3 regions of the Hydrogenophaga luteola genome follow, and region 3 is predicted to be linked to each of the others. Evidence: predicted binding sites of a transcription regulator. Region 3 holds the regulator's gene; each other region holds the start of a gene.
The links. Region 3 encodes FNR, which switches genes on or off when oxygen is low (the NO sensors DNR and NnrR bind a similar motif). Its sites were predicted from a motif close to TTGATNNNNATCAA; they were not measured.
Positions count from the first base shown of each region.

Region 1: ACFOPI_RS23615 (DUF3149 domain-containing protein) is a predicted target of FNR. The motif match lies at 4,239-4,252, and genes of this name have one in related genera.
Region 2: clpB (ATP-dependent chaperone ClpB) is a predicted target of FNR. The motif match lies at 1,885-1,898, and genes of this name have one in related genera.

Region 1 covers NZ_JBHRXX010000010.1:357,618-368,026, forward strand. The annotation lists gene hisI (phosphoribosyl-AMP cyclohydrolase) at 1-175, shown strand, start outside; gene ACFOPI_RS23580 (phosphoribosyl-ATP diphosphatase) at 181-552, shown strand; gene ACFOPI_RS23585 (DUF4870 family protein) at 564-953, shown strand; gene ACFOPI_RS23590 (histidine triad nucleotide-binding protein) at 970-1,332, shown strand; gene tatA (Sec-independent protein translocase subunit TatA) at 1,405-1,638, shown strand; gene tatB (Sec-independent protein translocase protein TatB) at 1,698-2,198, shown strand; gene tatC (twin-arginine translocase subunit TatC) at 2,198-2,992, shown strand; gene ACFOPI_RS23610 (trypsin-like peptidase domain-containing protein) at 2,993-4,138, opposite strand; gene ACFOPI_RS23615 (DUF3149 domain-containing protein) at 4,315-4,464, shown strand; gene ACFOPI_RS23620 (Nif3-like dinuclear metal center hexameric protein) at 4,562-5,347, shown strand; gene pdxA (4-hydroxythreonine-4-phosphate dehydrogenase PdxA) at 5,406-6,413, shown strand; gene mscL (large conductance mechanosensitive channel protein MscL) at 6,466-6,879, opposite strand; gene petA (ubiquinol-cytochrome c reductase iron-sulfur subunit) at 7,116-7,724, shown strand; gene ACFOPI_RS23640 (cytochrome b) at 7,764-9,200, shown strand; gene ACFOPI_RS23645 (cytochrome c1) at 9,224-9,979, shown strand; gene ACFOPI_RS23650 (glutathione S-transferase N-terminal domain-containing protein) at 10,097-10,409, shown strand, end outside.
Region 2 covers NZ_JBHRXX010000002.1:901,151-911,559, forward strand. The annotation lists gene ACFOPI_RS08080 (molybdopterin molybdotransferase MoeA) at 1-302, shown strand, start outside; gene moaD (molybdopterin converting factor subunit 1) at 299-550, shown strand; gene moaE (molybdopterin synthase catalytic subunit MoaE) at 553-1,026, shown strand; gene ACFOPI_RS08095 (GNAT family N-acetyltransferase) at 1,045-1,797, shown strand; gene clpB (ATP-dependent chaperone ClpB) at 1,989-4,598, shown strand; gene ACFOPI_RS08105 (aldehyde dehydrogenase family protein) at 4,676-6,094, shown strand; gene ACFOPI_RS08110 (hypothetical protein) at 6,105-6,341, opposite strand; gene arsC (arsenate reductase (glutaredoxin)) at 6,475-6,831, shown strand; gene ACFOPI_RS08120 (AraC family transcriptional regulator) at 6,832-7,677, opposite strand; gene ACFOPI_RS08125 (MFS transporter) at 7,766-8,992, shown strand; gene ACFOPI_RS08130 (thiamine pyrophosphate-binding protein) at 9,012-10,409, shown strand, end outside.
Region 3 covers NZ_JBHRXX010000009.1:156,127-166,535, reverse strand. The annotation lists gene aceA (isocitrate lyase) at 1-545, opposite strand, end outside; gene ACFOPI_RS19600 (DMT family transporter) at 910-1,782, shown strand; gene ACFOPI_RS19595 (sulfite exporter TauE/SafE family protein) at 1,788-2,462, opposite strand; gene hemN (oxygen-independent coproporphyrinogen III oxidase) at 2,513-3,892, opposite strand; gene fnr (fumarate/nitrate reduction transcriptional regulator Fnr) at 4,071-4,790, shown strand; gene ACFOPI_RS19580 (hypothetical protein) at 4,864-5,157, opposite strand; gene ACFOPI_RS19575 (FixH family protein) at 5,206-5,442, opposite strand; gene ccoG (cytochrome c oxidase accessory protein CcoG) at 5,526-6,899, opposite strand; gene ccoP (cytochrome-c oxidase, cbb3-type subunit III) at 7,038-7,952, opposite strand; gene ACFOPI_RS19560 (cbb3-type cytochrome oxidase subunit 3) at 7,983-8,120, opposite strand; gene ccoO (cytochrome-c oxidase, cbb3-type subunit II) at 8,132-8,887, opposite strand; gene ccoN (cytochrome-c oxidase, cbb3-type subunit I) at 8,901-10,346, opposite strand.

The sequences.
Region 1 (10,409 bases), on a different contig from region 3:
CATTCGCCTGGACTGCGACAACGACGTGGTGCTGCTCAAGGTGACGCAACTCGGGCATGAGCCCGGCATCGCCTGCCACACCGGGCGTCACAGCTGCTTCTTCCAGAGCCATCAGAATGGGCAATGGGTGTCGGTCGATCCTGTCCTCAAAGACCCCGAATCGATCTACAAGTGAGCACTATGTCCGACACAGATTCTTTGGCCCGTCTGGCCGCTGTCATCGAAAGCCGCAAGCCAGCCAATGGCGGCGATCCCGAGAAGAGTTACGTTGCTCGGCTGCTGCACAAGGGTCCGGACGCTTTCCTCAAGAAGATCGGTGAGGAAGCCACCGAGGCGGTGATGGCCGCCAAGGACTGTGACCATGGTGGCGACGTGCAGAAGCTTGTGAACGAGGTGGCCGATCTGTGGTTTCACAGCATGATCGCGCTCGCCCACTATGGCCGGGCGCCGGCTGACGTGGTGGCCGAACTGGCGCGCCGTGAAGGGCTGAGTGGTCTGGAAGAAAAAGCCCTGCGCAAGGCGGTGGCGCGCGAGGCGGAACCCAAATCCTGAAAGGAGCCGACATGAGTGACATCATCGACGTCAAGGCAGTGGACAGCGAAAAAGCCGAATCCCTCAAGACGGTCGGCTGGATCAGCTACCTGCTGCACCTGATCGTTGCGGTGGCGGCGGTTCTACCGGGTGCGCAGGGGGGCGTTGGCATCCTGCTGGTGGCGCTGATCATCGACCTGGTGAAGAAGGGCGATGCCGAAGGCACCTGGCAGGCCAGCCATTTCTCTTGGCGCATCCGCAGCGTGATCTGGGCCGGCATTCTGTACGTCCTCACCTGGCCGCTGTGGCTGCTGTTGCTGCTACCTGGCATGATCGCTTGGGCCATCGTCTCCATCTGGTTCCTCTACCGCATTGTGCGGGGCATGGTGCGCATGAATGCCAGCCAGGCCATGCCTTCCTGAAGTCGCCCAAAACCCCATGAGTCATCAAGACCCCAACTGCATCTTTTGCAAGATCGTTGCTGGCCAGATCCCGTCCCGAAAGGTGTACGAGGACGAGGAGTTGTATGCGTTTCACGACATCCATCCCTGGGCGCCGGTGCATTTCCTGCTGATACCCAAGCGGCATCTGGCCTCCATGGCGCAGCTGACACCCGCTGACGAGGGCTGGATGGGGCGTCTGATGGTGCTGGCGCCCAAGCTGGCACTGGAGCAGGGTTGCAATCCGTATCCTGAAGGTGGCTTTCGCATGGTGTGCAACACCGGTGTTGAAGGCGGTCAGGAGGTTCAGCACCTGCACTGGCATGTGATGGGCGGTCCTCGTCCCTGGGCGCGCGGCTGAACCAAACCCGGGGTCGTAGAATCCCAGCATTGGCGCCCACCGCGCTTTCACACAACGTTTCTGGAGATACTCATGGGCTCATTCTCGATTTGGCATTGGCTAATCGTGCTGCTGATCGTGGTCATGGTGTTTGGCACCAAAAAGCTGAAGAACATCGGCTCCGACCTCGGCGGCGCCGTCAAAGGCTTCAAGGACGGTATGAAAGACGGTGGGCAGTCCGCAGATGCAGCGCAAGCTGCTCAGGTGGGTCAAGACAGCCGCAGCGAAAAGACCACCATTGACGTCGAAGCCAAGCAAAAGAGCTGAGTCACCGCGGCGCACGACCATTGGTGTGCCGTATTTGATGTCTTGCCGCACACCGGTCCATGATTGATCTCGGTATCTCCAAGCTAGCGCTGATCGGAGCGGTGGCGCTCATCGTCATTGGCCCTGAGAAGCTCCCTCGTGTGGCTCGTACAGTCGGGACCTTGCTGGGCAAGGCTCAGCGCTACGTGGCCGACGTGAAGGCGGAAGTCAGCCGGTCCATGGAGCTCGAAGAGCTCAAGAAAATGAAAGAGTCGGTGGAGACGGCGGCGCGCGACGTAGAGTCGTCGGTTGCATCCGGTGCCAGCGATTTCGAAAAATCCTGGTCCGAAGCCACGTCCGGTCTGGATGGATCGGCGTTTTCCTCGGATACCGCGGACGCACTCTCCCAGCTCGGCACCGAAAGCGTTCCTTCCTACAAGCACCCCCGGAAGAACTGGCGCATCAAGCAGAAAGCGATGCCTCAGTGGTACAAGGCCCGCACGGGCGTGCGCACGCGTGCCCAATCCGGTGCGGCCCGCGTGGCCCGATTCCGCCCACGCCCCTCTTCCGCCTCCCGCTGATGTCCGATCCTGACAAATCCACCGACGAGCTCGCCGGTTCAGAGCAGCCATTTGTCCAGCATCTCATGGAGCTGCGCGACCGGTTGCTGTATGGCATTGCCGGCCTCGGGGTCTGCATGGCTTTGCTGGCCATCTGGCCAGGCCCCAGCGGACTGATTGATCTCATTGCGGTACCCATCCGGGCGCACATGCCGCCCGATGCCAAGCTGATCGCTGTGGGGGTGTTTTCGCCATTCTTTGTGCCGCTCAAGGTGCTGGCCATGGGAGCGTTGCTGCTCTCGCTGCCCTGGTGGATGTACCAGATCTGGGCGTTTGTGGCGCCGGGGCTGTACAGCCATGAAAAGCGATTTGCGGTTCCGCTGATCATCCTGGGCAGCCTGCTGGCTTACGTGGGCATTGCCTTCGTCCAGTTCTTCGTGCTGGACAAGATGTTCGGCTTCATCCAGCAGTTCACTCCCCAGAGCGTGGCAGCGACCCCTGACATTGCCTCGTATGTGGAGGCGATCCTGTCGCTCTATCTCGCCTTTGGCCTGGCGTTCCAGGTGCCGATCGTGGTGGTGCTGCTGGTGAAAATGAACATGGTCAGCGTCAAGCAGCTGAAGGAGTTCCGGGGTTACTTCATCGTCGTGGCGTTCGTGATCGCCGCCGTCGTGACCCCGCCGGACGTGATTTCACAGCTCGCGCTGGCGGTGCCCATGTGCCTGCTGTACGAGCTGGGCATCTGGGGCTCGCAGTGGTTTGTGCGCAATACCAGGGCCCCCGACGAATCTGTGAAAGACGGCGCGGCGTCCTGATCAGCGGTTGGGCTGGGGCCTGGGCAGGTTGCGCTTGCCCGGCGTGATCTGGATGCGCTGTTTTCCGTCCTTCCTGACGATCTCCAAACTGGAGGGCACGCCCGGCGCGAGAGCCGCCACGGCAGACAGCAACTGGGATACGTTGCTGACCGGTTTGTCGCCCACCTGGGTCACCACGTCGCCGGGGCGGATACCGGCCTGGGCGGCCGGCCCGTTCTGTAGCACACCGGTGATGATGACGCCCGTGCCCGAGGGGATCGAAAAACTCTCGGCCAGCTCCGGGGTCAGGTCTTGCGGTTCCACGCCAATCCAGCCCCGAGTGACCTTGCCATCTCGCACGATGGCATCCATCACGCTGCGCGCGGTAGAGGTCGGGATGGCAAATCCAATGCCCATGGAGCCGCCCGAACGGGAATAGATCGCGGTATTGATGCCCATCAGGTGTCCGTGGATGTCCACCAGCGCACCGCCCGAATTGCCCGGGTTGATGGCCGCATCGGTCTGTATGAAGTTCTCGAAGGTGTTGATGCCCAGCTGGGTACGCCCCAGGGCGCTGACGATGCCGCTCGTCACGGTTTGACCGACCCCGAAGGGGTTGCCAATCGCCAGCACCTGGTCGCCGATGAACAGCGCTTCCGAGTTGCCCAAGGTGATCACCGGCAGATTGCCCAGACTGATCTTCAAGATGGCCAGATCGGTTTCCGGATCGGTGCCAATGACCTGGGCAGTGCTTCGACGGCCATCGTTGAGCACCACCTCGATCTGGTCCGCTTCTTCAATCACGTGGTTGTTGGTCAGGATGTAGCCTGCTTCGCTCACGATCACGCCTGAACCCAGGCCGGCCTGAGGTTGTCCCTGCCCCTGCTCGCCGAAAAAGAACCGGAACCAGGGGTCGGCCATCTGGGTCTGATCAGGTGCTTTGCTGGTGTTGATGCTCACGACCGCGGGGGATGCCCGCTTGGCCGCCTCTCTGAAGCTGGTGGCCGATGCTTCCTCGGAGATGGGTCCGGGAGACTCAACCACCGGCACCACCGTTGGCAGCACATTGCGGCGGTCCAGCCAGTGGGGCTTGAGCGTGCCCACGACAAAAAGGACGGCCACCGCAACGGTGACGGTTTGGGCGAAAAGTAGCCAGATGCGTTTCATGTTGGAAGGGTGCAAAAGGAACGGGAGCTTTGGAGCATTTCGCTGCATCCCTGTTGAGATTGTCACGTATATGACCACGCGGCTAGCTGGTTCAAGCCGATTGATGCAGGTCAATGCGAACAGCGTGGCTTGGAGATGCAATGGCTGCCTGTTGTCACAGAGGACTGGAGCACACGATGAAAGCCATTGCAGATCTTTTTTCCACCGACTACGGGCTTTTCAGCATCGCAGGCATTGCTTTCATGATCGGCATGGCAATCTGGTTCTACCGGTTTTTCAACCGCAAGATGCTGGAGTCCGAGCGGGCCGAACGCAAACGCGGCTGAGCAGCGCCAGTCAAGGCAGCGTTCCAAGGTGGGCGGTGACAGAATAGAACGCTGGCGCCAGGATGTCCCTGGTGACCTGTTCTGATTCACCGTCTGCATGCCATCCGACACACCTTCTGTTCAAGGCGTCCTGCGCGACGATCTGCTCGCAGCCTGCGACCGCATTCTGCAGCCTGCGCTTTTCAAGGACTACGGACCCAACGGTCTGCAGGTCGAGGGTCGTATGCGGGTGCGCAAGCTGGTCAGCGGGGTGACTGCCAGCCTGGCGTTCATTGATGCGGCCATCGACGCCGGAGCAGACGCGCTGTTCGTGCACCACGGACTGTTCTGGCGCGGTCAGGACGGACGGGTGACGGGTTGGATGAAACAGCGTCTGGCGCGCCTGCTGACGCACGACATCAATTTGCTGGCATATCACCTGCCGCTGGATGCACACGCCGAGCTGGGCAACAACGCGCAGCTGGCGCGCCGCATCGGTGTCCGTGTGCTGGATGTAGGGGACGGCCGTTTTGGCGACCAGTCGCTGGGCTTCCTGGGGGTGCGCCCGCCTGCGCCGGCGGCCGAACTGCTCAAGGATATCGAGAGTTCCTTGGGGCGAGCCGCGCTGCTGGTCGGAGATCCGGGGCGCCGTGTGGAGCGCGTGGCGATCTGCACGGGTGGTGCCCAAGGCTATTTCGAGGCGGCCATCGCCGCCGGCGCCGACGTGTTCATCACGGGTGAGATATCGGAGCCCCAGACGCACTATGCGCGGGAGGCCGGTGTGGCCTATATCGCCTGTGGTCACCACGCGTCGGAGCGCTACGGCGCGCCAGCGGTGGCTGGTCACGTGGCGGAGCTGCTCGGCATTGAGCATCAGTTCATCGACATTCCCAACCCGGCGTGACACTGTGACCACTCCTGTTTTCGAGAGTCCCGGGCGTCACCGCCCGCTTGTGGTCACCATGGGAGACCCCGCCGGGATAGGGCCCGAAATCGTGGTCCGTGCCCTGCTGGAACGCCCCGATCTTCAGGGACAGGTGGTGGTGGCCGGTGATGCGGCCACGCTGCGGCGCGCAGCGGATGTCGTCCGGCTGCAGTGTGGGGGTGCGCGGTTGGATGTGATGGTGCTCGGGGGGCTGAGGGAGTGGGCTCATGCTTCTCGCCCTGGGCTTGCTTTGATTCAGGCATGTGTGCCGGGCTCCTTGGCGCCTTGGGGTCGAATCAGCGCCGAAGCCGGCCGAGCCGCCGCTGACAGCATCGCTGCCGCTGCACGGTGGGTGCTGGCGGGCCAGGCGAGGGCATTGGTCACCGCACCTGTGCACAAAGAGGCTCTGGCCGCTGCTGGGCTGCCGCACCCGGGGCACACCGAGTTCCTGCAATCCTTGGCCGCTGAGCATGCGGGTGTGCCTGTGAGTGAGATGCCGGTGCGCATGATGCTCAGTGCGCCTGGGCTGGCCACCGTGCTGGTGAGCATCCACGTGTCGTTGCGGCAGGCGCTTGAGGCCGTCACCACCCAACGCGTGATGGACACCATTCGCATCACCGCGGCGCACTACCGTCGCTGCGGCATGCCTGAAGTTCGCATCGCCGTCGCAGGACTGAATCCCCATGCGGGCGAGGGGGGGCTGTTTGGCCGTGAGGAAATCGAGATCCTGCAGCCGGCAGTGGATCGTTCACGTGCCGATGGGTTGCACGTCAGCGGCCCACATGCACCGGACACCGTGTTCATGCGGGCTCGCCAGGGGGAGTTCGATGTGGTGGTGGCGATGTACCACGACCAGGGGCTGATTCCGGTCAAGCTGCTCGGCCTGGAGCATGGTGTCAACACCACGCTGGGTTTGCCCATGGTTCGCACCAGCCCAGACCATGGCACCGCCTTCGATCTGGCTGGTACCGGAAGGGCGAGTGCCACAAGCCTGCTGGCGGCGGTGGATGCTGCTATCTGGATGAGCCGCTTGAGCCAGTCTTAGCGGCTGTGGATGCCTTGGGTTGGGGCTGTCGGCCGACCCTGCGGTGGATGGCTCACTTGCGCAGGCTGTCCCTGATTTCCCTCAGCAGAACCACTTCCTCCGGTGTCGGCGCCGGTGGCGCTGGAGGTGCCTCTTTGCGCAGGCGGTTCATCTGCTTGACCATCATGAAAATGATGAACGCCAGGATCACAAAGTTCAGCGCGATGGTGATGAAGTTGCCATAGGCCAGTACCGCCCCAGCCTTTTTTGCCTCTGCCAGTGGAAGGCCTGCGGCCTGGCCCGCGAGGGCGATGTAGTAGTTGGAGAAGTCGAGGCCTCCGAATACCTTGCTGATGACGGGCATGATCAGGTCGCCCACGATCGAGTCCACGATCTTTCCGAAGGCGCCGCCAATGATCACGCCCACAGCCAGATCCATGACGTTGCCTTTGACGGCGAATTCTTTGAACTCTTGCAACATGGCCATTCGATGGGCTCCTTCAATGGACGTTCTACAAAACAATGGCCCTTTGGACCAGGAAAATTCATTCTCGCACAGAACACATTTGTATTACCCGTTCCTGACGCTGGCAACGAGGCTCAACGCCCACAAAGTGGTGGGTTTGTCTTGTCTGGATCGGTGAAAAGTCGGCTTGTAACGCTCCGGTACAATGCAGGGTTGACCCTAGTGGGCCACGTCTTGAACTTCCTTGAAAGATCCCCATGAGTGAAGCAACCGTCGCTGCGTCTGTGGACAACAGCCGCCGTACCTGGCTGATCACCTCCGCCGCCATGGGTGGCGTGGGAGCAGCCGCCGTCGCCGTCCCCTTTGTCAGCAGTTTCCAGCCGTCCGAGCGGGCAAAGGCTGCGGGTGCCGCAGTCGAAGTGGACATTTCTACCCTGCAGCCCGGTGAGAAGCGCGTGGTGGAGTGGCGCGGCAAGCCTGTGTGGATCATGCGTCGCAGTTCCGAGCAACTGGCGGCTCTCGAGAAGATCGAGCCTCAGCTGGCCGACCCGACCTCTGAGCGCAAGGCCTACCCGACTCCCGAATACGCCAAGAACCGCCATCGTTCGATCAAGCCGGAAGTTTTCGTCGGTGTGGGTATATGTACGCACCTGGGGTGTTCGCCTGGCGACAAGTTCACGCCAGGCCCTCAGCCCTCGCTGCCCGATGACTGGGTGGGGGGGTTTCTCTGTGCCTGCCACGGCTCGACGTTCGACCTTGCTGGTCGTGTGTTCAAGAACAAGCCTGCGCCAGACAACCTGGAAGTGCCTCCGCACTACTACACGTCCGACACCACGCTGTTGATCGGCGAAGAGAAAAAGGCCTGACCTGCTTTCAGCAGGCAATACGACCCCACAGAGGCATCCATGGCTGAATTCAAAGAAATTTCCCCCGACGCGCCCGTTGTCCAGAAGGTCACGAACTGGTTCGAAAACCGGATTCCCTCGGCCTTCTACATCTACAAGCGCGATATGGCCGAGTACTACGCGCCGAAGAACTTCAACTGGTGGTACATCTTCGGTTCGCTGGCAATGCTCGTGCTGGTGATCCAGATCGTCACAGGCATCTTCCTGGTGATGCACTACAAGCCTGACGCCAACCTCAACGCGGCTGGCGTGCCGGTGGCCTTCGCCTCGGTCGAATACATCATGCGCGACGTGCCATGGGGCTGGCTGATCCGCTACATGCACTCCACGGGGGCTTCCGCCTTCTTTGTGGTGGTGTACCTGCACATGTTCCGTGGTCTGATCTATGGCTCGTACCGCAAACCGCGCGAGCTGGTCTGGCTGTTTGGCTGCGGCATCTTCCTGGTGCTGATGGCCGAGGCCTTCATGGGTTACCTGCTGCCATGGGGCCAGATGTCCTACTGGGGCGCGCAGGTGATCGTGAACCTGTTCTCTGCCATTCCGTTTGTGGGCCCCGACCTGGCCCTGCTGATTCGTGGCGACTACGTCGTCGGTGATGCCACCCTCAACCGCTTCTTCAGCTTCCACGTGATCGCCGTCCCCCTGGTACTGCTGGGTCTGGTGGTGGCCCACCTGATGGCGCTGCACGATGTGGGTTCCAACAACCCCGACGGCGTGGAAATCAAGGCAGGCCCCAAGGGTAACCGCTGGTCCGTGTCTGCACCGGCCGACGGTGTCCCGTTCCATCCGTACTACACGGTGCACGACATTTTTGGTGTGTCTATGTTCCTGATGGTGTTCTCGGCCATCGTGTTCTTCGCGCCAGAGTTCGGTGGGTACTTCCTGGAGTTCAACAACTTCATTCCCGCAGACCCCCTGGTTACCCCGCTGCACATTGCACCTGTCTGGTACTTCACGCCGTTCTACTCAATGCTGCGCGCCATCACCAGTGAGATGATGTATGCCCTGATCGCGTGTGTGCTGGCTGCAGCCCTGTTTGCTGTGTTCAAGTCCAAGCTCGCAGCGATGTTCAAGGTGGCGGTGCTCGGTGCCGCGGCGGTGACCGTGGTGCTGATGCTGGCCATCGATGCCAAGTTCTGGGGCGTGGTGACCATGGGTGGTGCCGTGATCATCCTGTTCTTCCTGCCTTGGCTGGACAACAGCCCGGTGAAGTCGATCCGTTACCGCCCGAGTTGGAACAAGTGGCTCTACACCGTCTTTGTGATCAACTTCCTCATTCTGGGATATCTGGGTGTACAACCCCCGTCCCCCGTGGGTGAGCGCGTTTCTCAGGTTGGCACGCTGTTCTATTTCGGCTTCTTCCTTCTGATGCCGTGGTGGAGCCGCCTGGGCGAGTTCAAGCAAGTGCCCAGCCGTGTCACCTTCAAGCCCCACTGAGTGCGATCCGGAGAATCACCAACATGAAAAAGATGCTTCTGGGCCTGATGCTGGCCCTCGGTCTGAGTGGGGGCGCCATGGCCGCCGGCTCCGGCTTTCCGCTGGACAAGGCGCCGGCCCGCACCAACGACATGGCGGCGTTGCAAAACGGTGCCAAGCTGTTCGTCAACTATTGCCTGAGCTGCCATTCGGCTTCGTTCATGCGTTACAACCGTCTGCGCGATATCGGCCTGACCGATAAGCAGATTGCAGAAAACCTGACTTTCACGACCGACAAGATCGGTGACACCATGAAGGCGGCCATCGATCCCAAGCAGGCCAAGGCTTGGTTCGGTGCCAATCCGCCCGACCTGACTCTGGTGGCGCGCTCGCGCTCCAGCGGTGCTGGCTCAGGTGCCGACTACATCTACACCCTTCTGCGCAGCTACTACCGTGATGAGACCAAGCCCACGGGCTGGAACAACCTGGTCTTCCCCAACATCGGAATGCCGCATCCTCTGTGGGAGCTGCAAGGTGAGCGCAAGCCGGTTTTCGAAAAACACGAAAGCCACGGTCAGCAAGTTGAGCTGTTCAAGAGCTGGGAGCCCGGCAAGGCCGGTACCATGTCGCAAGAGCAGTACGATCAAAATGTTGGTGACCTGGTGGCCTACCTGCAGTGGATGGCCGAGCCAGCACAGAACAGCCGGGTGCGCATCGGCGTCTGGGTGCTTCTGTTCCTGGCGGCATTTACCATCGTTGCTTGGCGACTGAACGCTTCGTTCTGGAAAGACGTCAAGTAAATCGAACATGCTGGGGCCCCGATGCCGTATCGGGGTCACCCATGAAATTTGCAGTGGTTTGCGGTTCCGCGGGTGCGCGGCCAAGCAAACCACTGTTTTGTCTTAGGAGACTCCCTCATGATGGTCTTGTACTCGGGCACCACCTGCCCCTATTCCCACCGCTGCCGCTTTGTCTTGTTCGAAAAGGGCATGGACTTCGAGATTCGCGATGTGGACCTCTACAACAAGCCAGAAGATATCAGTGTCATGAATCCGTATGGTCAGGTGCCGATCCTGGTGGAGCGTGACCTGATTTTGTATGAGTCGAACATCATCAATGAGTACATCGATGAGCGTTTCCCGCATCCCCAGCTGATGCCCGGAGACCCGGTGGACCGCGCCCGTGTTCGGCTGTTTCTGCTGAACTTCGAGAAGGAACTTTTCACGCACG
Region 2 (10,409 bases), on a different contig from region 3:
TCCTGCTGCTGGTGCGGCCCTTTCTGCTCAAGCTGCAAGGTGCGGCTGAACCGGTCTACCAGCCGGCGTTCATGACCATGCGGCTGCGCGCCGATTTCGACTTGCCGCGCGCCGACAAGCGCCGCGAATTCCTGCGGGTGCGCCGCAATGCCGACGGTGGCCTGGACCTGTTCCCCAACCAGAGCTCGGGCGTGCTGACCTCGACCGTGTGGGGCGATGGTCTGGTCGACAACCCGGCCGGCAACACCATCGCCCGTGGTGACCTCGTGAACTACATCTCTCTTTCGGACCTGCTCGCATGAAGATCCATCTGCGTTATTTCGCCTCCATCCGCGAGGCCATTGGCTCCGGCAGCGAATCCGTCGAAACCGCAGCGGCCACGCTGGCCGGGCTGCGCGATGAACTGATCGCACGTGGTGGTGCCTACGCCGAGGCGCTGGCGCGCGGGCGTGCGGTGCGCGTGTCGGTCAACCAGACCATGGCCGACGAATCGGCCGCCTTGACGGACGGCGCCGAGGTGGCCTTCTTCCCACCCGTCACCGGAGGCTGAGCATGAACGCCCGTGTCAGCATCCAGACCGAAGACTTTGACCTGTCTGCCGAGGTGGCCCGGTTGCGAGCTGGTCACAAGGGCGTCGGTGCGGTCTGCACATTCGTGGGCACCGTGCGGGACCGCAACGATGGCCAGAGCGTCAGCACCCTGGAGCTGGAGCACTACCCGGGCATGACCGAGAAGTCCATCGAGCAGATGATCGACGAGGCCTTCAAGCGCTTCGACATCCTGGGCGCCCGGGTCATCCACCGCGTCGGCCTGCTGCAACCGCTGGACCAGATCGTGCTGGTGGCCGTGACCTCGGCCCACCGCGGCGAAAGCTTCCAGGCCTGCGAGTTCCTGATGGACTATCTCAAGACCCAGGCGCCGTTCTGGAAGAAGGAACAGACGCCCGAGGGCGCGCGCTGGGTCGATGCGCGGGTCAGCGACGACGCCGCGCTGGCCAAGTGGGGCATTGCCTCGAACAACGCCTGAAGGGCTGTGAAGGCGTCCATGCCGCTGACCGTCGCCGACATCGAATCCATCGAACGGGCCACGCTCACGGCGGTGGCGCCTGAACGGGTGGAGGCGCTGGACGGCTGGCTGCTGCCCATGGACCACGGCACGGTTGGTCGCGCCCACAGTGCGGTGCCTCTGCACCACGAAGCTCACCCCCCGGCGTTGATCGACACCATTGTTCAGCGCTACCGGGATGCCGGCCTGAGACCGGTGTTGCGCCTGCCCGACGTGCCGGAGTTCGAGCCCTGGTGGCCCGAGCTCCGGGCCCAGGGCTTCCGGCGCGAGCAGCCTACCCTGACCCAGACCGGTGCGCTGGATGGCCTGCTGGCGCTGGCGCCGAACACCGACGGGGTGTCGCTGGACCCGCGCCCTGATGCGGCCTGGATGGCCATGTTTCTGGGTGAGGGACTCGACCCGGTGGACGGGGCAAGCCGCTCGAAGGCGCTGTCCCGCGCCGAGGGCATGCTCTTCGTCAGCCTTAGAGAGGGTGGTGGCGAGACCCTGGCTTGTGGCGCCGCCTGTTTCGCCCAGGGCTGGCTGAGCATGCACGGCTTGCGCACGGCCGCCAGCCGGCGGGGCAGGGGGCTGGCGGGGCGGATGATCCGTGCCATGGCCCTGGAGGCGCAGCGACGGGGCATCACCCGGGCCTTTCTGCAGGTGGACGCGTCCAACGAGCCCGCCTTGGCGCTGTACCGCAGAGCTGGCATGACCACCGCCTGGTCCTACGCCTACTGGCGGGCGGGATAGCCCCCACGCTCCGCCGCTTCGCGGGTTGCTGCCCCCAAGGGGGCTGATCCGGCTTGGGGCGGCCCGGCGCCGGATCTGGCCTGACCGTTGACCTGGGTCAACGCCGCTGGACCCCGACCGGCGCAAGGTCTTGAAATGGTGGCGGTCAGCGCCACATGCCCGTCAGTTCAAGCATTTCGGAGCATCACAACATGCGTCTCGACAAACTCACCACCAAGTTCCAGGAAGCCCTGGGCGAGGCCCAGAGCCTGGCCCTGGGCAAGGACCACGCTTACATCGAACCGGCCCACCTGCTGCTGGCCATGTTGCGCCAGGCCGATGGACCGAAGTCGTTGCTGCAGCGCGCGGGCGTCAATGTGCCGGGTCTGACCAAGGCCACCGAAGACGCGGTCAACCGCCTGCCCGAGGTGCAGGGCCAGGAGCAGGTGCAACCCGGCCCGGACCTGATCAAGCTGCTGCAGGCGACCGAAAAGGAAGCCATCAAGCGCGGCGACGCTTTCATCGCCAGTGAGCTGTTCCTGCTCGCCGTGGCCGACCAGAAGGGCGAGATCGGGCGCATCGCCAACGAGAACGGCCTCTCGCGCAAGAGCCTGGAAGCGGCCATTGAAGCCGTGCGCGGTGGCCAGAAGATGGATTCGCCCGAAGGCGAGAGCCAGCGCGAGGCGCTCAAGAAGTACACCCTGGACCTGACCGAGCGCGCCCGCCAGGGCAAGCTGGACCCGGTGATCGGCCGCGACGACGAGATCCGCCGCGCCATCCAGGTGCTGCAGCGCCGCAGCAAGAACAACCCGGTGCTGATCGGCGAGCCTGGCGTGGGCAAGACGGCGATTGTCGAGGGCCTTGCGCAACGCATCGTCAACGGCGAGGTGCCCGAAACCCTGCGCGACAAGCGCGTGCTGGTGCTGGACATGGCGGGCCTGCTGGCCGGCGCCAAGTACCGCGGCGAGTTCGAAGAGCGCTTGAAGTCGGTGCTGAAAGAGGTGGCGCAGGACGAGGGCCGGATCATCCTGTTCATCGACGAGATCCACACCATGGTGGGCGCCGGCAAGGCCGAGGGCGCCATCGACGCTGGCAACATGCTCAAGCCCGCGCTGGCACGTGGCGAACTGCACTGCATCGGCGCGACCACGCTGGACGAGTACCGCAAGTACATCGAGAAGGACGCTGCGCTGGAGCGCCGCTTCCAGAAGGTGCTGGTCGATGAGCCGACCGTGGAGCAGACGATTGCCATCCTGCGCGGGCTGCAGGAAAAGTACGAGGTCCACCACGGTGTGGACATCACCGACCCGGCCATCGTGGCCGCGGCCGAGCTGAGCCACCGCTACATCACTGACCGCTTCTTGCCCGACAAGGCCATCGACCTGATCGACGAGGCCGCGGCCAAGATCAAGATCGAGATCGACTCCAAGCCGGAGGTCATGGACAAGCTGGACCGTCGGCTGATCCAGCTCAAGATCGAGCGCGAGGCGATGAAGAAGGAAACCGACGAGGCCTCGCAGAAGCGCTTGGCGCTGATCGACGAGGAAATCGTCGAGCTGCAGAAGGAAGCCGCCGATCTGGAAGAGATCTGGAAGGCCGAGAAGGCCCAGGCGCAGGGAAGCGCGCACGTGCGCGAAGAGATCGAGCGGGTCAAGCTGCAGATCGAGGAACTCAAACGCAAGGGCGATTTCAACAAGGTGGCCGAGCTGCAGTACGGCCGGCTGCCCGAGCTGGAGAAGCAGCTCCATGAAGCCCAGGCGAAGGAGGCCGGCAAGGCCGACGCCGGGCCGGCGCGCCAGCTGCTGCGCACCCAGGTCGGCGCCGAAGAGATCGCCGAAGTGGTCAGCCGCGCGACCGGCATTCCGGTGTCCAAGATGATGCAGGGTGAGCGCGACAAGCTGCTGCAGATGGAAACCAAGCTGCACGAACGCGTGGTCGGCCAGGACGAGGCCATCAGCGCGGTGGCCAATGCCATTCGCCGCTCGCGCTCGGGCCTGTCCGATCCGAACCGGCCAACCGGGTCTTTCCTGTTCCTGGGCCCGACCGGCGTGGGCAAGACCGAGCTGTGCAAGGCGCTGGCAGGCTTCCTGTTCGACAGCGAGGAGCACCTGGTGCGCATCGACATGAGCGAGTTCATGGAGAAGCACTCGGTGGCCCGCCTGATCGGCGCGCCGCCCGGCTACGTGGGCTACGAGGAGGGCGGTTATCTGACCGAGGCCGTGCGCCGCAAGCCGTATTCCGTGCTGCTGCTCGACGAGGTGGAGAAGGCCCACCCGGACGTCTTCAACGTGCTGCTGCAGGTGCTGGACGACGGCCGCCTGACCGACGGCCAGGGCCGCACCGTGGACTTCAAGAACACGGTGATCGTCATGACCAGCAACATCGGCTCGCACCTGATCCAGGCCATGGTAGGCGACAGCTACGAGGACGTGAAGGACGCGGTCTGGGGCGAACTCAAGAACCACTTCCGGCCCGAGTTCCTCAACCGCATCGACGAGACGGTGGTGTTCCACGGTCTGGACGCGAAGCACATCGAGTCGATCGCCGGCATCCAGCTCAAGGCCCTGCAGGCTCGCCTGCAGAAGATGGACCTGCGGCTGGACGTGTCTCCCGCGGCGCTGGGCGAACTGGCCAAGGTCGGCTTCGACCCGGTGTTCGGTGCCCGGCCGCTCAAGCGCGCGATCCAGCAGCGAATCGAGAACCCGCTCTCGAAGCTGTTGCTGGAGGGCAAGTACCCGCCCAAGTCGGTGATTCCAGTGGGGGTGGACCCGGTGCGCAACCCGGGGGTTTTCGAGTTCGCGGACGCGATCAGCTACGACTGAGCCCCAGGCGACAGGCGGTGCCCCGGCATGGGGCGCCGCCTCTACCGCCGCCCGGGGCGCGCTCCTATCATGGCTCGATGACCCAGACGCCCCCCGACCTTCCGTTGCGTGCCCTGTTTGACGCGCAGTTCCAGGCCAGTCGCGCGCAGATCGACGTGCCGCTGGCGCTTCGCCTGGACCGGCTGCGCCGCATGCGGGCGCTGATCGACACGCACGGCGCTGCGCTGGCCGAGGCGGTGCAGGCCGATTTCGGGGTGCGTTCGACCCGGCTCACGGAGGTGGCCGACTTCTTCGTGCTGCGTTCGCTGCTGGGTGACCTGGAGCGCCACACCAGCGCCTGGATGAAGACGCGCCGGGTGCGCACGCCGGTCTACCTGCAGCCGGCCAGCGCCCACATCCAGCGCCAGCCGCTGGGCGTGGTCGGCGTGATCGGCCCCTGGAACTACCCGTTGCAGCTGACGCTGGGGCCGACCGCCACCGCGCTGGCGGCGGGCAACCGGGTGATGCTCAAGCCCAGCGAGCTCACGCCGCACACCTCGGCGCTGCTCGCGACCTTGCTGCACCAGGCGTTCTCCGCCGACGAGGTGTGCGTGGCGCTGGGCGGGCCGGACGTGGCGCACGAGTTCGCCAGCCTGCCGTTCGACCATCTGTTCTTCACTGGCTCCACTGCCGTGGGGCGCAAGGTGGCCGCCGCCGCCGCCGCCAACCTGACGCCCACTACGTTGGAACTGGGCGGCAAGTCGCCCTGCATCGTCGACACCTCGGCCGACCTGGACGCGGTGGCCATCAAGATTGCGCACGGCAAGCTGCTCAACGGCGGCCAGACCTGCATCGCGCCCGACTACGTGTGGCTGCCCCAGGGGCGTGAGGCCGAGTTCGAGCGCGCCTTCGCTGCCGCGGTAGCGAGGCTATTTCCTTGTGGGGCCGCACACCCGGACTACGCCAGCATCATCAGCGAGCGGCACCACGCGCGGCTGCTGGCGATGGTGAAGGAGGCGCAGTCCCAGGGTGCCCGTGTGGTCGAGGTGGCTCCGCGCAGCGGTTCGGGCCACGAGCGCCAGATGACGCCGGTGCTGGTGTTCCAGCCGCCGGCCGAGGCGCGCCTGATGCACGAGGAAATTTTCGGACCGGTGCTGCCGGTGCTCAGCTACACGGATCTGGACCAGGCCATCGCCACGGTCAACGCGGGCCCCAGGCCTCTGGCGCTGTACTGGTTCGGGCAGAACAGGGCCGCGCGCGACCGGGTGCTGCGAGGCACGGTGAGCGGCGGCGTGACGGTGAACGACACCCTGCTGCACATCGCCCACGAGAATCTGCCCTTTGGCGGGGTGGGTGAGAGCGGCTGGGGCGCCTACCACGGTGAAACCGGCTTCCTGCGCTTCACGCAGCAGAAAGCGGTGCTGGTGCAGTCGCGCTGGGCGGCGGCCAGCCTGTTCTACCCGCCCTACGGGGCCACCTTCGACCGCGTGATGGGACTGCTCAAGCGCTGGCTTTGAGCGGCGCTGCTCAGGCGCTGTCGTTGTCGCCGTAGAGCATCAGCGGCACCGGCTGCAGGTAGCCCTGCTGCAGCAGACCCGCGGCCAGATCGCTGACATCGCCACCCAGCAGCGCCGACAGCTCGCGTTCGCTGCGGCGGCCGTTGGCCATGAGCAGCAGGCTGTGGGCGCGGCGGCCGACCAGGTCGGGGCGTGACAGAGCCTCCCAGGCCTTCGGTGTCTTGGCAATGCGTTGTGGTGCGTTCATCGTCTTCCCCTGCTGGCGCGTTTTGTGTGTGAGCATCCAGCAAGATACGGGCCTGAGATGACAGGGCCGTGACGCCCGCTGCTGCACCGCCAGCGGGCGTTATGCTCGGCCGCGAATCACACGGAGCACCGCGATGAAGCCTACTGCCATCACCATCTTTCACAATCCCCAGTGCAGCACCTCGCGCAACGTTTTGGCCGCGATCCGCGAGACCGGGGCCGAGCCGGTGGTGATCGACTACCTCAAGCAGCCCTACACCCGGGCGCAGCTCGCCGCGCTGCTCCAGGCCATGGGAATGAGCGCGGGTGAATTGCTGCGCCGCAAGGGCGATCTGTACGCCGGGTTGGCCGAGGCGAAGCCGGACCGCAGCGACGCCGAGTGGCTGGACCTGATGGTGCAGCACCCCGTGCTGGTCGAGAGGCCGATCGTCGTGACGCCGCGCGGCACCGTGCTCTGCCGCCCAAAGGAGCGGCTGCAAGAGGTGCTCTGATCAGATCTGCCCCGCCACAGGGCCGAAGCGCGACGGCGGCTGGCCCAGTGCGGCGCGGAACATGGAGCTGAAGGCGCTGTCGCTGGCGTAGCCAGCGGCGGCGGCCACCTGGCTCACCGGCGTGCCCCTGGCCAGCATCGGCAGCGCGTGCGCCAGCAGCACCTGCTGCCGCCAGCGCTGAAAGCCCATGCCCAGCTCGTCCCGGAACAGGCGCGCCAGGGTGCGCTCGCTGGCGCCGCTGTGGGCGGCCCAGCCGGCCAGCGTCGCGTGCTGCGCCGGCGCGTTCAGCACCGCCTCGCACAGGGCACGCAGGCGCCGGTCGCCGCGCTGCGGGTCGGGCATCGGCACGCCCAGCGGCTGGGTGGGCGCGTGCGCCAGCTCCGCCAGCACCAGGGTGGACAACGCGCGCTGCCGCAGTTCGTCGCTGGCGTGGTGCGGCAACTCCATGCCCAGCACCAGCTCGCGCAGCAGGGCCGAGACCACCAGCACCCGGGAGCGGCGCCACTCGGCGGTCACCACCGACGGATCGATGTAGAGCGTGTAGAGCTGCGACGTCTCCAGCATGCTGACCGCGTGGCGGGCGCCCGGCGGGATCCAGACGGCGCGCGACGGCGGGACGATGGTCGTGGTCTCCAGCCCCGAGGTCCGGTCTGGCGCGGCGTCGGCCACCGTGACCTGCAACAGGCCGCTGGCGCAGTAGGCCAGCTGACCCCAGGGGTGGTGGTGCGGTTCGAACTGGGTGTCGTGGCCCATGGCACGGGCCCTGCAGCGCACCGGCCGCTCCGGCGAGGGGCGGAACGGGTCTGTGTCGCCGACGGGCACGGCGCGGCGCTCGCGTCTGGTCATGAGATGGCTCCCGGATTTGGCGGAAATTCGATGATGGTTGTCTTTCTATCGCATATCGGCCGCTGCGTCAGCCCGTACCATGCCCTGCATGAACACCGCCACCCTCGACGCCGTGCCCCCGCCGGCCAACCCCGTTCCCCTGAAGCAGGACGCCGCCGTCATCGGCTTGGTCGGCCTGGCGCACGGCACGTCCCACTTCTCGCACCTGCTGCTGGCGCCGCTGTTCCCGATCTTCATGCGCGACTTCGGCCTGAGCTACTCCGACGTCGGCTTGCTGATGAGCATCTTCTTTGTCATCTCGGGTTCCGGCCAGGCGATGTCCGGCTTTGTGGTCGACCGCATCGGCGCACGCCCGGTTCTGTTTGCGGCCATCAGTTGCTTCCTGCTGGCCTCGCTGGCGGCGTCCATGGCCACCGGCTACGCCGGCCTGGTGCTGGTGGCGGTGCTGGCGGGAATGGGCAACGCGCCATTCCACCCGGCCGACTTCACCATCCTGAACCAGCGCGTGTCGGCACCGCGGCTCGGCTATGCCTTCAGCGCCCATGGCCTGACCGGCAACCTGGGCTGGGCGCTGGCGCCGGCCTTCCTGGTCGGCATCACGGCGCTGGCCAACTGGCGCACCGCCTACCACTGCGCCGCGCTGCTCTACATCGCGGTGCTGGCCCTGCTGTTCTGGCAACGGGACAAGCTGCGTACCGAGGTGCATGTGCGCCACGCCGACGCGCCCAAGGGCTCGGATCTGGCGTTCATGAAGCTGCCGGTGGTTTGGTGGTGCTTTGCCTTCTTCCTGCTGTCCACCATGACGCTCGCGGTGGTGCAGAGCTATGCGCCGTCCATCCTCAAGCAGTTGCACGGGGTCAGTGTCGAGGCCGCCACCCTCACCGTCAGCGCCTACATGCTGTGTGGCGCGCTGGGCATGTTCGTCGGCGGCTTCGTGGCCGCCACCTCCAAACACAGCGACCGCGTGGTGGCCTGGGCGATGACGGCCGGCGCCCTGCTGCTGCTGGTCTGTGCCACCGGCTGGCTCAACGGCACCGGCACCATGGTCGTGCTGGCGGCCACCGGCTTTGCCGTTGGCGTGGGCGGGCCCAGCCGCGACATGATGATCAAGAAGGCCACGCCCAAGGGAGCCACCGGGCGCGTCTACGGCACGGTCTACTCCGGCCTGGACGTGGGCTTCGCGGTCTCGCCCATGGTCTTCGGACTTTTCATGGACCGGGGCTGGTACGCGCTCACGCTGGCGGGTGCGGCGCTGGTGCTGCTGGTGTCCGTCTATGCCGCCATTGGTGTGGGCCGCCGGACAGCAGCCCGCTGAGTCTGTGCACAATTCCGGCATGACCACACAACTTGCCGGACACCTGCTCGTCGACTGCCTCATCGCCCAGGGCGTGACCCACGCCTTCGGCGTGCCGGGTGAAAGTTACCTCGCGGTGCTCGATGGCTTCCACGACCGCGCGGACCGCATCCGCTTCGTGATCAACCGGCAGGAGGGCGGCGCGGCCTTCATGGCCGAGGCCCAGGGCAAGCTGACCGGGCGGCCTGGCATCTGCTTCGTGACGCGCGGCCCTGGAGCCACCAATGCCTCGATCGGGCTGCACACCGCCTACCAGGACTCGACGCCGATGGTGCTGTTTGTGGGCGATGTGGCCAGCGATGCGCGAGACCGTGAAGCCTTCCAGGAGGTGGACTACAACGCCTTCTTCGGCCCGAGCACGAAAGGCATGGCCAAGCGCGTCGAGCGCATCGACGACCCGCGCCGCATCCCCGAATACGTGGCGCGCGCCTTCGCCACCGCCATGAACGGCCGGCCTGGACCGGTGGTGCTGGTGTTGCCCGAGGACATGCTGACGCAGGCGGTGGATGCCGCCCCGTTGCCGCGTGTGGAACCGGTGCAGGCCTGGGCCGACCCCGGTGCGCTGCGCGAGCTGCGCACGCTGCTGCTGGCGGCCGAGCGCCCGCTGGTGATCGCCGGCGGCGGAGGCTGGACGCCGCAGTCGGCCGCCGCGCTGCAGCGCTTCGCCGAGAACTGGCAACTGCCGGTGGCCAACGCCTTCCGCTTCCAGGACTGCTTCGACAACCACCACCCTCAGTACGCGGGCGATGTCGGCCTGGGCATCAACCCGGCGCTGGCCCGACGCATCCGCGAGAGCGACCTGGTCCTGGCCATTGGCCCGCGCCTGGGCGAAGCGACCACCGGCGGCTACACGCTGCTGGAGGCGCCTGTGCCGGCACAGAAGCTGGTGCACATCCACGCCAGCGCCGAGGAACTGGGCCGGGTCTACCAGCCCACGCTCGCGATCCAGGCCACGATGAACGCCGCCGCGCGTTCGCTGGAGGTGCTGACCGCCCCGCCCAGCCTGCCGTGGTCGGCCTGGACGGCCGCCTGTCACGCCGACTACGAGGTCAATGTGGATGTTGGCAACGGCGGCATCGTGCTGCCAGGCAGCATCGACATGCCAGCCCTCATTCACATGTTGCAGAAGCAACTGCCGGCCGACGCGGTGCTGACCAACGGCGCAGGCAACTTCGCCAGCTGGCTGCACCGGTTCTACCGTTACCACGGCCTGCTCAAGGGGCACAAGACGCAACTGGCGCCGACCAATGGCGCCATGGGATATGGCGTGCCCGCGGGCATCGGCGCCGCCATCCTCACCGGACGCACCGCCTTCACCATCGCGGGCGATGGCGACTTCCTCATGAACGGGCAGGAACTGGCCACGGCGGTGCAGCAT
Region 3 (10,409 bases):
TTCTTCATCAGTTCGAAGGCGTTCAGCACGCCACCGAAACCGGCTTCCGCATCAGCAACGATGGGCAGGAAGTAGTCGATGAATTCGGCGGAACCCGGCTCGATGCCACGGCTCCACTGGATTTCGTCCGCGCGCTTGAAGGTGTTGTTGATGCGGCGGACCATGGTCGGCACCGAGTCGTAGGCGTACAGCGACTGGTCGGGATACATGGTTTCGCTGGTGTTGCCGTCGGCAGCGACCTGCCAGCCCGACAGGTACACGGCCTCCAGACCAGCCTTGGCCTGCTGCATGGCCTGACCGGCGGTGATGGCACCGAAGGCGTTGACGTAGCCCTTCTTGGCGCCGCCGTTGACCTTTTCCCACAGCTTTTCGGCGCCGCGCTGGGCCAGGGTGTACTCGGGCTGCATGGAGCCGCGCAGCCGCACCACGTCAGCGGCGGAGTAACCGCGCTTGACCAGCTTCCAGCGAGGGTTGGTGGCCCAGTCTTTTTCCAGGGCTTCGATCTGCTGTTGGCGGCTCAGTTGTTCTTTGAGGGACTGGGGCATTTGCGACTCTCCATGAGGTTGATGAATGGGACGGCTTGTTCCTGTTGCAGACCAGAGCCAATGGGAGAACTTTAAGTCTTATAGAAGACTTTTGGAAGCTCTTATGTCTTATATAAGATAGAGAAAAAACTCTTTAAATTCAATGCGATTCTACAAAAATCCTGCAATGTGGGAATCGCTTTCTTGTATTGAGAAATTTTTTTGCAGCGCAACACATGTGATTTCTCATTGCAAAATGGAATGACTCTATTTGGAAGGCGATGATCGCCGCTGGCTGGGGCATGATGCTGGCCCTATGTCACCAGAGCCGAACCTTCCGACCACCCCCGCAAAATTTGGCGCGTATGTCTGCCTAGCGGCCAGCATGTCGCTGGTGGGGAGCTATGTCGCACTCTCAAAACCATTGGTTGCGGCGTTTCCGGTCTTCCTGCTGGCGTGGCTCCGCTTCGGTATCGGGGTGGCGGCCATGTGGAGATGGCTGCGCAAGCCTGCAGAAGAGCCCCAGCTGTCCGCTCGTACCCAAAAGCTGCTGTTCCTTGAGTCCTTCCTAGGCAACTTCCTATTCTCCATCTGCATGCTGTTTGGCGTGTCGATGACCACGGCGGTGTCCGCTGGCGTGGTGATGTCCTCCATTCCGGCGGTGGTGGCAGTCCTCAGCTGGGTGTTTCTCAAAGAACGCATCGGCAAGCGCACCGCCCTGGGCATCGCGTGCGCTGCAGTCGGAATCGGGCTCTTTTCAATGCAGAAGGCAGGCAGTGCCACACACGCACAAGGCCTCGGGTGGTTCGGTCTCGAGCAGCAGTTCTGGGGCAACCTGCTCGTGTTCGCAGCGGTTGTGTGCGAGGCCTCTTATGTGGTGATTGGAAAACGGCTCACCGAAGGTCTGGGGCCCAAGCGGATATCCGCCATCATCAACCTTTGGGGTTTCGTGCTGGTCACGCCTTTTGGGCTGTGGGCGGCCAGAGCCTTTGACTTCACCTCCATCACAGCACCGACGTGGGGTCTGCTGGTCTTCTACGCACTGGCCGCCAGCGTCTGGACGGTATGGCTCTGGATGACTGGGTTGAAGTCTGTTCCTGCTGCCCGCGCCGGGGTGTTCACAGTGATGCTCCCGATCAGCGCAGCCACTATCGGCGTGCTGTTCATGGGTGAAACCCTCAGCCCGCTCCAGATGTTTGCTTTTGGTGTGGCCTTGCTGGGCCTGGTTCTGGCAACCCTGCCAGGACGTTCAAGCTGAGAGGCTCAAGCGCACCAGAGACCGGTGGGATCGGTGATTCCCATCCAGAGCGCCCAACCGGAGGTGGCGGCCAATGCGATCCCTGCCAGCCGGATGCCCCAACCACCTGAGCCGTCGCCCCGCAAACGCAGCAAGAGCCAGGGCCCGATGGTCAACGAAAGCGAAGTCCCGGCGGAGAACAGCGCCATGATCATCGCGCCCTCCATTGCATTGGCTGACAAAGACGCCACCATCAGCGCGGAATACAGTAATCCGCATGGCATCAGTGCCCACGCGACGCCGAGTACCGCGGGCGCCTTGGCCCCCAGGCGTCCGAACACCGGTCGCGTCCTGCGCCAGACGCCTTGGGCCAGCCCGTCGAGCCATGCTGGCTGGCGAGCCTGCCAGATCAGAACCAAACCGAGCAGCATGGCTGCCACGTGAAACATGGTCCAGACCGGCCGGATCACAGAGGTGTTGGTTCCCAGCCAAGCCAGGCCTTGCACAGAACCTGCGGCAATCGCCCCGAAGAGGGAGTAGCCAAGCAGTCGTCCAGCCTGGAAGTTCAGCAGAGCCGCCGTGCTCTGGCGCCCGGTCACGCCACGACTGATGCCTGCGCAAGCGGCTCCACACATGGCGACACAATGGGGACCACCAGCGATCCCCATGAACAGTGCGGTGAGCGCCATGGATGTTTGCATGGCAGAACTCTAGCAGTCGCAACCCTCGCGCTGGCTCGAAACCACGCGAGTCAGATGATCTTGGAGAAACGCGCCCGGTCCTGGTCGACCTGCAGGTTTTTGTCGAAAACCATGGCGATGGCGCGAACCAGATACCAACCTGCTGGCGTCACCTCCACACCAGAGTCGTCGATGCGAACCAGTCCGTGTTCGGCATAGCCGGCCAACACCTCCAGCTCGCGAGCAAAGTAGCTCTTGCAGTCGATCAGGTGTCCCAGGTTGATTGATTCGAACTGAAGCTGCCCCTGGCACATCAGGGACATGATCACGGAGCGGCGCAACAAATCGTCCCTGGTCAGTGCCAACCCGCGCACGATCGGAAGACGACCCTGGTCCAGCGCGTCGTAATACTCCTCAATCGTCTTGGCGTTCTGGCTGTAGGTCGCACCGATGCGGCCGATGGCCGAAACACCCAAAGCGATCAGGTCGCAGTCGGGCTGCGTGCTGTAGCCCTGGAAATTTCGGTGCAACCGCCCCTGTCGCTTGGCCACGGCCAATGCATCCGTCGGCAACGCGAAGTGATCCATGCCGACGTAGACGTACCCCGCATCGCTCATGGCATCCAGCGAAGCCGACAGCATCGACAGCTTGTCTCCCGCGCTGGGCAACTCGGCGGCCACGATCCGGCGCTGCGGTTTGAAACGTGCTGGCAAGTGAGCGTATGCGTAGAGCGCGATGCGGTCGGGGCGCAACTGGTTGACTTGGGCAAGCGTGCGGGCAAACGACTCGGGCGTCTGCAATGGCAAGCCATAGATGAGGTCCACGTTGACCGACTCAAATCCGATCTTGCGTGCCGTCTCGACCAGTGCGAACACCTGCTCGACCGGTTGCACCCGGTGCACCGCTTTCTGAACAGCGGGATCGAAATCCTGTACACCGAAACTCAGTCGGTTGAAACCCAACCTGGCCAGTGTCTGCAAACGCTGGTCCGTCACCGTGCGAGGGTCGACCTCTATGGAGTACTCGCCTCCTGGCACGAGCGTGAAGTTGCGGCGGATCATTGTCAGAAGATCCTCCAGCTCGGCGTCGGACAGGAAGGTCGGCGTTCCTCCTCCCAGATGCAGCTGGGACACGGCGTGCCCCTTCCCGAAGTGCTGCACCTGAAGCTCCACCTCACGCGACAGATACCGCAGGTATTCCGCAGCCCTTTCGTGGTGCTTGGTGATGACCTTGTTGCAGGCGCAGTAGTAGCAGACAGACTCGCAGAAAGGAATATGGACGTACAGCGACAACGGCAATGCGAGCGACCCAGCCCGACGTTGTTCCAGCGCCTGGATGTAGTCGCTCTCCGTGAACGCTTCTACAAAGCGGTCTGCGGTGGGGTACGAGGTGTAACGGGGACCCGGGATGTCGAATCGCTTGAGCAATTCGTCGGAAATGGCGTGACTCACAAACAATTCTCCAGTTCTCAGCGCGAATGTGCACCAAGGCAGAAATAGCACCCTTGATCAAGATCAAGGGCCGTCCAAGCCCCGGGGTTTCCCCCCATCCCCCCAACGAGGGTGAGCGCTTCCGCCTTGCTGGCACTTGTGACCATGCGTTAAGCTTCGGGCGAAATCTGGAAGATTTATGGACATTCACAGCATCAAAGTCGCCTGTTCCAGTTGCAACCTCCGGGAGTTGTGTCTGCCCATGGGCCTCAACCCTGAGGAAATGGACAAGCTGGACACCGTGATCTCCACGCGCAGGAGGATCAAGCGGGGAACAGCCCTGTTCAATACCGGCGACAAGTTCACTTCGCTCTACGCGGTGCGATCGGGCTTCTTCAAAACCTGCGTGACCACCGCCGACGGCAGGGACCAGGTCACCGGTTTCCAGATGACCGGTGAAATCATCGGCATGGATGGCATCGTCAGTGACCGTCATTCCTGTGACGCCATTGCTCTTGAGGACGCCGAAGTCTGTGTGATGCCGTTTGACCAGGTGGAAGAGCTGTCACGGGAGTTCACCACGCTGCAGCACCATGTCCACAAGATCATGAGCCGGGAAATCGTCCGCGATCACAGCGTGATGCTGCTGCTGGGCAGCATGCGTGCCGAGGAACGTCTCGCAGCCTTCCTGCTCAACCTCGTCCAGCGTCTGCATGCACGCGGCTTCTCACAGTCCGAGCTCATCCTGCGTATGACCCGGGAAGAGATCGGGAGTTACCTGGGCATGAAGCTTGAAACCGTGAGCCGGACGTTCTCGAAGTTCGTCGAGGAAGGCATCATCGAAGTCAAACAACGCTATGTGCACATCAAGAACACCGATGCGCTCAAGCAGATCGTGAACCCCCAGACCTGCCGCTGAACCTATTCGACCCCTCCAAAAAACCCCGCTCAGGTCTGAACCCTGAGCGGGGTTTTTATTTGCGAAACGCAGATCAGCTGCACCCGCCGTTGCGGGCACAGTCCTGGGGACGCTCCGTTTCAGGTACCGGACAGCGATTGACCTCGAAGGGAGACATGGCGAGCAAGGTGGTCAGCGCGCTCGATGCCATGGTGACACACCAGAACACGAAGAACGCCAGTGTGTAGATGGCCTGTCGAGACAGCTCCAGGGGGTTACCGAACCAGTGGAGATCACCCGGGTCGACCATGGCGAAAACAATCATCTCGAGCACCGAAGCCACTAGAAATGCTGGCCACGCTATCCACATCCACCGCTGAGCTTTCATGAGTCGTATCCTTCACTCCTGTGTGGCTGCATTCGGTGATGCGGCGTCCTACTTGGAGGGGGCCGCCGGTACGACCGGCGAAGCGGCGTGATTGCGCGCCTGATGGGCCGGCTGCATCTTGGCCAATGCATCGACCTTGGCCTGCCCTTCAAGCCGCTGAGCGGCGGCAAGATCTCTCTCGTAGTCGGACTTGTTGAGCACAGGATCGGGGTTCTTCACTGCGATGACCAAGGTGATCACGCCAGCGACGATCACGGCAACAGGCCCACCGACCACCAGCCACATGTGGGGCACCTTCCACCACGGCGTGGCCGGGTGATGACTTGGATTTGCTGACATGACTTGTTCCATAAGCGTGTGAATTCAGTTTAGCGTGGAACGATGAAGACGGCCTTCTCCACCACCTCAGACACATCGCTGCCGGTGGACCGGATGGTGAACCGTATCGGGTGCGAGCCGGCGGGCGCGGCGTTGGGCGGGATCTGGACGCGCACGGCGGCGGAGCGCACTTCTGTGGAAAGCACGTCCACTTCGGTTTCCGACGCGATCATCACGCCCTCCAGTCCCTCGACACTGATCTGGTAGCGCTGCGGAGACTCGGTCGCATTCATGATTTGCAGGCGGAACACGTTTTCGATGCGCCCCTGCTCCACCATGCGCGCCAGTGCTCCGCGGTCGCGAATCACATCGACCTTCAGCGGCGTGCGCAGGAAGAGACTGACAAACACGGCCAGGGTGATGACCGACAGAATGGTGGTGTAGACGAGTACCCTGGGACGGAAGGCGTGACGGACCATCTGCTCGCGGGTCCAGCCCTTGGCCATGCCATTCTGAGTCGAGTACTTGACCAGTCCGCGCGGATAGCCGACCTTGTCCATCACCTCGTCGCAGACATCGATGCAGGCCCCACAACCGATGCATTCGTACTGCAATCCGTTGCGGATGTCGATGCCCGTCGGACAGACCTGCACGCAGAGCGTGCAGTCGACACAGGCACCCAATCCCAGGGCTTTGGGGTCTGCCTTTTTGGAGCGCGCCCCGCGCGGCTCCCCACGTGCCTTGTCGTAGGTCACGATCATCGTGTCCTTGTCGAACATCGCGCTCTGGAAGCGGGCATACGGACACATGTACTTGCAGACCTGCTCGCGCATGAAGCCCGCGTTTCCGTAGGTCGCGAACCCGTAGAAGAAGATCCAGAAGGTCTGCCAAGGGCCCAGCGAGGCGGCCATGCTCAGACTCGCCAGCTCCCGGATAGGGGTGAAGTAGCCGACAAAGGTGAAGCCTGTCCAGAGCGCGAACAGGATCCACAAGGCATGTTTGAGCGAACGCTTGCCGAACTTGCGGGCATCCAGGCTCGACTCATCCAGCCGGATCCGCGCCGAGCGGTCGCCCTCCACCTTCTTCTCGATCCAAAGGAAGATTTCGGTGTAGACGGTCTGGGGACAGGCGTAACCGCACCATAGGCGGCCAGCGACCGCAGTGAAAAGGAACAGGGCCAGTGCGGAGATGACCAGCAGTCCGGTCAGGTAGATGAAGTCCTGCGGATAGAGGACCAGCCCAAAAATGTAGAAGCGGCGCGCTTCGAGGTCGAAGAGCACCGCTTGGCGGGCATTCCACTCCAGCCAGGGCAATCCGTAAAAAAAAATCTGGGTGAACCAGACCAGCGCCCAGCGCCACCTGGAGAACAGTCCGGACACCGAACGGGGATGGATCTTCTTGCGCGAGGCGTAGAGAGAAACCATCACCTCATCGTCCTCCGGAACACCTTTCGGTGTCTCAGGGACGATGGGAATCACGGGGGGCCTAACAGTGCTTGAGGCGTCTGGCGCTGGAGAACTCACGGATGACCTGGCGAGAGAAAAGTGACTGGCTTCAGGCCATCACTGCTTGGCGGCAGGCTTGTTGGACAAACCCCAGACATAGGAAGCCAGCACATTGATCTGGGCTTCGTTCAGCAGCGCAGCCTGTGGCGGCATGTGGTTGTTGAAACCATTGTTGACAGCGCGAACGATCGCTTCTTCGCCCCAGCCGTGCAGCCAGACACCGTCGGTCAGGTTCGGTGCACCCACGGCCGCCATGCCTTTGCCCTCGGGACCGTGGCAGGCCGCACAGGCGGCGAACTTGGCCTTGCCCTGAGAAGCACGGACCGAGTCGTTCGGGCTGCCGGACAGGCTGAGCACGTAGTGGGCCACGTCCTTGACGTCCTCAGGACCACCCACAGCCGCTGCCATCGGGGGCATCACGCCGGTACGACCCTGTGCGATCGTGGTCTTGATGTAGGCGTGATCGGAACCACCCAGCCAGTCGCCATCGGTAAGGTTGGGGAAAGACTTGGCACCACGCGCATCAGAACCGTGGCACTGGGCGCAGTAGTTCATGAACAGGCGCTCGCCAATGGCCATGGCCTGGGCGTCGGCAGCGATGTCTTCCGGCTTCATGCCGTTGTACTTCGCGTAGATCGGGGCGATGGCGTCCTCGACCTTCTTAACTTCGGCTGCGTGCTGCCCCTGGGACGACCAGCCCAGGGCGCCCTGGAACTTGCCGAACATGGGATAGAGGGCGCCGTAGACCAGACCGAAGACCACCGTGATGATGAACAGGTACACCCACCACTTGGGAAGGGGGTTGTTCATCTCACGCAGGTCGCCGTCCCACACGTGGCCCGTGGTGTTGTCGGCGTGGGTAGCTGCCTTGGTCGTGCCGCTGATGTACAGCAGAACCGCGCAGGCGATGATGCTGACGAGCGTGATGCCGGCCACGTAGAGGTGCCAGAAGTCGCTGATGAAGTCGCTCATGATGTTTTCTCGTGTTCGTTCCGCAATCGTTCAGTCGTCCTGGAAGGGCAGCTGGGCCGCCTCTTCGAAGTCGCGCTGATTGCGTTTGGACCAGGCCCAGACCAGGATGCCGACAAAGGTCAGCAGGCTGATCGTCGTGACGATGCTGCGCAGATCGTTGATGTCCATGGTCTCGCCCCTTATTGGGTCTTGGCGTCGGCCGCTGGCGCTGCGGGTTGCGCCTCTGCAGCGGGAGCTGCGGGTGCCGCGGCTTCAGGTGCAGCGGCGGGAGCAACTTCTGCAGCGGGTGCTGCGGCAGCAGGCGCAAGCTTGGCGGCGCTGCGTGCGGTGCCCAGCACCTGCAGGTAGGCGATCACGGCATCCAGCTCGGTCTTGCCCTTGACATCTTCCACAGACTTGGCGATTTCCTCGTCGCTGTAAGGCGCGCCCAGGGTGCGCAGGGCCTTCATGCGGGCGGGAATACCTTCGGCTTTCACGGTTTTTTCGGCCAGCCAGGGATAGGCGGGCATGTTGGACTCGGGCACGACATCGCGCGGGTTGTTCAAGTGGGCACGGTGCCACTCGTCGCTGTAGCGGCCACCAACACGGTGCAGGTCGGGACCGGTGCGCTTCGAACCCCACTGGAAGGGGTGGTCGTACACGTACTCGCCGGCCACCGAGTAAGGACCGTAGCGCAGGGTCTCGGCCTGGAAGGGACGGATCATCTGCGAGTGGCAGTTGTAGCAGCCTTCCTTGACGTAGACGTCGCGACCGGCCACCTGCAGCGCGGTATAGGGCTTGAGACCCTCGATCGGCTGGGTGGTGGACTTCTGGAAGAACAGCGGCACGATTTCCACCAGACCGCCGACAGCCACCACGAGGGTGATCAGGACGATCATCAGGAAGTTGCTGGTCTCGATCCGGGCGTGACCGGACAGATGTTCATTGCTGGCCATGTTGTTCTTCTCCTCAGGCGTGGGCGGGGTTGACGGCCATGACGGGGGCGTTGTGGGCCTTGCCCTGCAGCGCGGTCATGATCACGTTCCAGAGCATGACGATCATGCCGGCCAGGTACAGCAGGCCACCGACCAGGCGGATCACGTAGAACGGGAAGGTGGCTTTCACCGACTCGACGAAGGTGTACGTCAGGCTGCCGTCCGGGTTGACCGAGCGCCACATCAGGCCTTGCATCACGCCGGCAATCCACATCGCGGCGATGTACAGCACGATGCCGATGGTGGCGATCCAGAAGTGCAGTTCGATGGCGGGCACCGAGTACATCTTCTTCTGGCCGAACAGGCGCGGGATCAGGTAGTACAGCGAACCCATGGACACCAGACCCACCCAGCCCAGGGCGCCGGAGTGCACGTGGCCCACGGTCCAGTCGGTGTAGTGCGACAGGGCGTTGACGGTCTTGATGGACATCATCGGACCTTCGAAGGTGGACATGCCGTAGAACGACAGGGACACGATGAGGAAGCGCAGGATGGGGTCGTCACGCAGCTTGTGCCAGGCACCCGAGAGGGTCATGATGCCGTTGATCATGCCGCCCCAGCTGGGAGCCAGCAGGATCAGGGAGAACACCATGCCGACCGACTGCGCCCAGTCGGGCAGCGCGGTGTAGTGCAGGTGGTGGGGGCCCGCCCACATGTAGGTGAAGATCAGGGCCCAGAAGTGCACGATCGACAGGCGGTACGAATACACCGGACGCTCGGCCTGCTTGGGGATGAAGTAGTACATCATGCCCAGGAAGGCGGCGGTCAGGAAGAAGCCCACGGCATTGTGGCCGTACCACCATTGCACCATGGCGTCCTGCACGCCGGCGTACGCGGAATAGGACTTGAAGAGTTCCACCGGCAGGGCCGCGCTGTTGACGATGTGCAGCAGGGCCACGGCGATGATGAAGGCGCCGAAGAACCAGTTGGCCACGTAGATGTGCTTGACCTTGCGGATGCCCACCGTGCCGAAGAACACGATGGCGTAGGCGACCCAGGTCACCGCGATCAGCAGGTCAATCGGCCACTCCAGTTCGGCATACTCCTTGCCGCTGGTGATGCCCAGCGGCAGGGTGATCACCGCAGAGACGATGACGATATTCCAGCCGATGAAGGTGAACCACGCCAGCGCGTTGGAGAACAGCGGTGTGTGGCATGTCCGTTGGACAACGTAGTAGCTGGTTGCAAACAGCACGCTGCCGCCGAAGGCAAAGATTACGGCGTTGGTGTGCAGCGGTCGAAGACGACCGTAGGTGATCCACTCGATCCCCATGTTGAGCTCGGGCCAGGTCAGCTGGGCCGCGATGATGACGCCCACCAGCATGCCCACCACGCCGTAGATCACGGCTGCGATGGAGAACCAGCGGACGACGCTGTCGTTGTAGACCGCCGGTTGGCCGGTCTTTGTTGTCACGGACATACAGAACTCCTCATTAATGCCACTGGCGCAGTGTCCACATGTAACCTCGTGGACGCCTTGACT